2 regions of the Caldisalinibacter kiritimatiensis genome follow, and region 1 is predicted to be linked to the other one. Evidence: riboswitches for the same ligand, from Rfam matches in the RefSeq annotation. Region 1 holds a riboswitch; the other holds the start of a gene.
What was found. Region 1 has a riboswitch for FMN ahead of L21TH_RS07785 (ECF transporter S component). Riboswitches for the same ligand answer to the same signal wherever they lie in the genome.
Positions count from the first base shown of each region.

Region 2: another riboswitch for FMN. It lies ahead of ribD (bifunctional diaminohydroxyphosphoribosylaminopyrimidine deaminase/5-amino-6-(5-phosphoribosylamino)uracil reductase RibD); the one in region 1 lies ahead of L21TH_RS07785 (ECF transporter S component).

Region 1 is NZ_ARZA01000176.1:10,858-14,076, forward strand. It holds gene L21TH_RS07780 (amidohydrolase) at 1-1,150, shown strand, start outside; FMN riboswitch at 1,291-1,410, shown strand; gene L21TH_RS07785 (ECF transporter S component) at 1,528-2,130, shown strand; gene L21TH_RS07790 (DUF2087 domain-containing protein) at 2,401-3,168, shown strand.
Region 2 is NZ_ARZA01000096.1:3,872-7,090, reverse strand. It holds gene L21TH_RS04855 (bifunctional 3,4-dihydroxy-2-butanone-4-phosphate synthase/GTP cyclohydrolase II) at 1-288, opposite strand, end outside; gene ribE (riboflavin synthase) at 305-955, opposite strand; gene ribD (bifunctional diaminohydroxyphosphoribosylaminopyrimidine deaminase/5-amino-6-(5-phosphoribosylamino)uracil reductase RibD) at 959-2,059, opposite strand; FMN riboswitch at 2,186-2,304, opposite strand; tRNA gene L21TH_RS04840 (tRNA-Sec) at 2,375-2,471, opposite strand; gene L21TH_RS04835 (FAD-dependent oxidoreductase) at 2,730-3,219, shown strand, end outside.

The sequences.
Region 1 (3,219 bases):
TAAAAACGGTACAATTTATACAATGGCAGGAGAAATTATTGAAAATGGTAGTATATTAATAGAAAACGGTAAAATAAAAGAAATAGGCAAAGACATAGTTGCTCCATTAGATGTAGAAGTTATTGATGCAGAAGGAAAAATGGTTACACCTGGGTTTATTGATGCTCATTGTCATATAGGCCTTTTTGAAGACGGAATAGGCTTTGAAGGAGATGACGGTAATGAAATGGTAGATCCAGTTACACCACATCTAAGAGGAATAGATGGTATAAATCCAATGGACAGAACATTTGAAGAAGCTTATCAAGGTGGAGTTACTTGTGCAGCAACTGGCCCAGGAAGTGCAAATGTGATTGGAGGACAGTTTGCAGCTATTAAAACATACGGAAGAAGAATAGATGATATGATAGTTAAGGAACCATTGGCTATGAAAATAGCTTTTGGTGAAAATCCAAAGAGGGTATATAATGCTCAGAAAAAATCACCTATGACGAGAATGGCAACTGCAGCTATACTTAGAGAAACACTTTTTAAAGCTAAAAACTACGTTGAAAAACAGGAAAAAGCTAAGGAAGACCCATCAAAAGCACCAGAATTTGACATGAAGATGGAAGCTATGGCTAAGGTAATAAGAAAAGAAATACCTCTTAAAGCACATGCCCATAGAGCAGATGATATACTTACTGCTATTAGAATTGCAAAAGAATTTGATGTTGATATTACATTAGAGCACTGTACTGAAGGTCATCTTATTGCAGATTATTTAGCTGAAGAGCAAAAACCTACAATAGTAGGCCCAAGCCTTTCAGAAAGAAGTAAATTTGAGTTGAAAAATTTAACTTTTGAGACACCTGGGGTATTAAATAAAGCAGGAGTGAAAGTTGCAATAATGACAGATTCACCTGTTATACCACTTCAATATTTACCACTATGTGCAGGGCTTGCTGTAAAATCAGGTATGGATGAAATGGAAGCTTTAAAGGCTATTACAATTAATGCTGCAGAAATATTAGGTATAGATGATAGAGTTGGAAGTATAGAAGTAGGTAAAGATGCAGATATAGTTATATTTGATGGAAATCCATTAAAGGATATTAATTGTAAAACTGTAGCAACAATTATAGATGGGAAAGTAGTTTATAAAAGATAATTGATAATTGATAATTGAGAATGGCTTTTCGATGTTCGCCATTTGCCATTTGATAAATAATGCATTGTGGGCATTTCTGTAAAAGGTTGACAAAAGATATGTCTATATGAGATAATATTATTGGCAAATGAATAGTATATTCTAGTCTTCAGGGCAGGGTGAAATTCCCGACCGGCGGTTAAAGTCCGCGAGCTGTTATAGACAGTTGAGCTGGTGAAATTCCAGTACCGACAGTAAAGTCTGGATGGGAGAAGATTAGTACACGGTTAGCTAGTATGTTACTAATTATGTGTAGAATTTTAAGCCTCTGAAGATTAATCTTCAGAGGCTTTTTAATTTCCCTGAAGATACAGTAAAAAATTATTGGAGGGATGAAGATGTTAACACTAAAGGAAAGAGTAACAACGAAATCATTAACTAAAATATCTATTTTATCAGTATTAGCATTTTTAATTATGTTTATTGAGGTTCCATTATGGTTTACTCCAGAATTCTTAAAGGTTGATTTGAGTGATATTCCAGCATTAATAGGAGCATTTGCATTAGGGCCTTTAGCTGGAGTTGCTATTGAGTTTGTTAAAAATATACTTCATATGACTCTTAAAGGAACAGTTACAGGTGGAGTTGGAGAATTAGCGAATTTTATCGTAGGTAGTGTGTTTGTATATACAGCATCAATCTTATATTACAAAAGAAAGACTTTTAAAAGAGCAATAATAGGCATGATATTAGGGACTATAGCTATGACTATAGTTGCTTCATTAGCAAATTATTTTGTATTGATACCTATGTATGCAAAGATATTTGGAGCTCCGATAGAATATTTTGTTGAATTGTCTTCAAAGGTTAATGGATTTGTAGTGGATTTTAAAAGCTTTATATTATTTGGTATAGCACCATTTAATCTATTAAAGGGAATAATGGTTTCAGCTATCACAATTCCTTTATATAAGAAGATATCTCCAATTCTTCATAAGTAAAAAAGCTGATAAATCAGTTTTATAGGTGCTAGGTACTCTGTATTAGTATTAATAGAGTTGGATACTGGTGAAACAAAGAAACGCGGATTTATTTTGCGTTTCTTTTTTTTGCTAAAAATGAAATAAACAAAAAGAAATTTCGTTGCTATTTTGCACAACAAATCAAAAAATGCTTTACAAAACACAAACAATATAATATAATGTCTACGTAAGAGCAAACAAAACCAATACATGTTTATTATAACATTTTGTATAATAGGAGGAAGTTTTATGAAAAATATTGATGAGCTGTTTTGGAATGCTACAGTAGAAGAAATAAAACGAGGCTATATATATGATAATTCTGCTGAAGAGTATATTTGTTTAATTTGCGGTGAGAAATTTATTAAGGGGATTATATATCCATATAATAATTACTTTTGTGATGCAGAAAAGGCAGTAAAGAATCATATAAAAGAAAAGCATGGATCTACATTTAATTACTTAATTAATATGAATAAGAAATATACAGGATTAACAGATACCCAGAAAGAGATATTAAAGTATTTTTATGAAGGACTTAGTGACAAAGAGATTGTTAAAGCTCAAGGGGGTGGAAGTAGTTCTACGGTTAGAAGTCACAGATTTAAGCTTAAGGAAAAAGAGAAACAAGCAAAGGTATTTCTAGCAATAATGGGGTTATTGAACAGTAGTAAAAAAGAACGTAATCAAAAAGGGCAGGAATTTATAAATATTCATAAGGGGGCTACAATGGTGGATGAAAGATATGCAATTACAGAAAAGGAAAGGGAAAAGATTCTAAAAAACTACTTTAAAAATGGTAAACTTAGTAACTTGCCAAGGAAAGAAAAGAGAAAAATAATAGTATTTCAATATATTATTAAGCAATTTGATTCTAATAAGAAATATACTGAAAAGGAAGTAAACCATATATTAAAAAAGATTTATGATGACTATGTTACTATTAGAAGATATCTTATCGAATATGGGTTCATGGAAAGAAGTGATGACTGTAGTCAGTATTGGGTTAAATTATAATCAACTGAAATATGTTATAAAAAATCAAGCTGTAACTAGCTTGATTTTTTA
Region 2 (3,219 bases), on a different contig from region 1:
AGTAGTATTTTTTGCATCTACTGATACAGTAAAAGCTGTCTCCTTTGGGTCAGTATTATTTGATACCATAGGATATATATCTAATTCCTCTAACCTATCTTTGACCATAGGTACACATATAAGACCCCTACCATACTTAGCCATAAAGTTTATTGCCTCAGGAGTAACTTTTTCTGCAGCCATTACTAAGTCTCCCTCATTTTCCCTATCTTCATCGTCTACTACTACAATCACCTTTCCTTTTTTAATATCTTCTATAGCTTCCTCAATAGTATTAAACTTAAACATCTTAATCACCCCATTTTTATATAAATCCATTCTCTTTGAGAAAAGTTATATCCAATCCTTGTTTTGAATCTTCTGTTTTTTGTAAATTTAAAAACTTTTCAATGTATTTACCTATCATGTCACATTCTAAATTTACTTCATCGCCTATATTTTTTTGAACTAATGTCGTAATATGTTGTGTATGTGGTATTATAGAGACTTTAAATTGCTTTTTATCTACATATGCAACTGTTAAACTTATTCCATCTATAGCTATTGAGCCTTTATAAACTATATATTTAAGAATATCTTCAGAAGTTGAAATTGAAACCCATATGGCATTATCATCTTTTTTAAATTCTCCAATTATTCCAACCCCATCGATATGACCAGTTACAATATGTCCTCCAAGTCTATCCCCTACTTTTAATGCCCTTTCTAAATTTACTTTACTTCCTTTTTTTAATTTTTTTAAGTTACTTTTATTTATAGTTTCTGGCATCACATCAACTGTAAAACTTTTATTATCATAATCTGTAACTGTTAAACAAACCCCATTAGTGCTAATACTATCCCCTAATTTAATATCTTGCAAAATTTTATTAGCTTCTATCATAATAGTTGAAGAATTATAGCTATTAATAATTGATTTAACTATTCCTATTTCTTCTACAATTCCAGTAAACATATACTAATCTCTCCTCCTAATATAGCTCTCTATCATAACATCTTCATCAAACTTAGAGACTTCTATATGTTTAAGTATAATCGCATCTTTTACAAATCCTATTCCTTCTCCATCCACAGGTGTCTTTGCTTCCTTACCTCCAACTATTTTGGGTGCTATAAATGTTATTACCTTATCTACTATTTTTTCATTTAATGCTGAAGAATTCAGAGTACTACCTCCTTCTAATAAAATACTATCAATACTCATCTCACCTAATTTACTTACAAGATATTTTAAATCTACTTTACCTTTTTTAACTGGTATAAATAAGATTTCTGCCCCTTTATCCTTTAAAGCTTTAATTTTTTCTTTATCTGCTTTTTCAGTAGTAGCTATTAAGGTTTTTGCATTTGACTTTAAATTTAAAACTCTTGCATCTAGTGGAATTCTACAGCTTGTGTCAACTATTACTCTTAAGGCATCTTTCCCTTTTTCCTCATTAGTTCTAGTAGTAAGCAAAGGATTATCTTTTAACACAGTACCAATACCCACCATAATAGCCGAAACTCTATGCCTTAACTCATGTACATATTCCCTAGATTTTTCATTTGTTATCCATTTTGAATCACCATTTTTAGTAGCAATCTTACCATCAATTGTCATTGCTGTTTTCATAATACAAAATGGTTCCTTTGTAGTAATATATTTTATAAATATTTCATTTAACTTTTTTACTTCTTCTTCTAATACACCTGTAATAACTTCAATACCATTTGCCTCAAGAATTTCTATTCCTTTTCCTGCTACTAATGGATTAGGGTCTTTCATACCTATTACCACTTTTGAAATTCCTTTTTCAACTATAGCATTAACGCAAGGAGGAGTTTTTCCGTAATGTGAACAGGGTTCTAAAGTAACATACATAGTTGAGCCAATTAAGTCTTCTGTTGAATTTCTTATCGCTTCTACTTCAGCGTGTGGACCACCATATATTTTGTGATACCCTTCGCCAATTATTTTATTATTCTTTACGATTACTGCACCCACTAGTGGGTTAGGATTTGTATATCCAGCTCCTAACTTTGCCAATTCAATAGCTCTATTCATATATTTAATATCCATCTAACCACACCCTTTTTAAGTAAAAATTAAAGCCCTGAAGATAATCTTCAGGGCTTTATATGTCAACACTAATACATGGTCTGACTTATAGCACAATCATAGTGCATAGAGTTGATAGCAGACTCATCTATCCTTCTCCCATCCAGACTATACTGTCGGCTCTGGAATCTCACCAGATCAACTGCTTTAAGCAGCTCGCGGGCTATACCGCCGGTCGGGAATTTCACCCTGCCCTGAAGGATTATTTACCGTATTCAGTTAGTATATATGATATAACCATCATTATTTTCTGTCAACATTATTATAAACAAGTAATGGCGGGAGTATGTGGGAATCGAACCCACCCAGGACGCTCCTAACGCCCCGTACTGGTTTTGAAGACCAGAGGGCACACCAGCACCCATCTACTCCCATACCTTATGAAGTTGTTGACACTACTACATTATAGCAAATCGACAGAAATTGTCAAGGGGTCGACGAATTACTTTTCGCCGTCGATTCGCCGTCGAAATAGGTAAAAGAGTACTCTCTCTTCACACCGTCGTGTTTGAAAGCTTCACTCATGTTACTAAAAACAAATAATAGAGGATTTGGATTTAAAGATTATTAGCCAAAATACTTTTTTTATAGTAACTTGTATGTGAATAAATTTCTTCTTTTAAAAAAAGATGTGATTTTACTAATAAATGAACTGGCTAAACCTGAAGTTTTATTAGAAAAATATTCTACATCGCTTAATTGTATAAATTATGGGTATATTCATGAAGACTTAATGATACCTCTTTGCACATTTCTCCGACAGCATAATTTGAACACTATATGTCAAGTGATTACTCCTCCCCTCGCATCTTATGGGTTTGGAAATATCTGTGATATCCAGGCTTATTATGCACTTAAGGTATTTAATGCAGAGACCATATATTCTTTTATACGTGGTGATAAGCTTTTATTCATCAACAAGGGTACTTCAGAGCTTATTAAGAAACTCAGTGAAAACGTTTCAGATATAAGATATTCTATTGAAGTTAATAATATAGAAATTATAGGTAACAAAGTAAAAGTCGAAACTCTTTTTGGTTCTGACTATTACGACAAAGTACTTGTTACTACAAAGCTGCCAAATGATGTCATTAAGGATGATTTCTATAACCAATTAATGA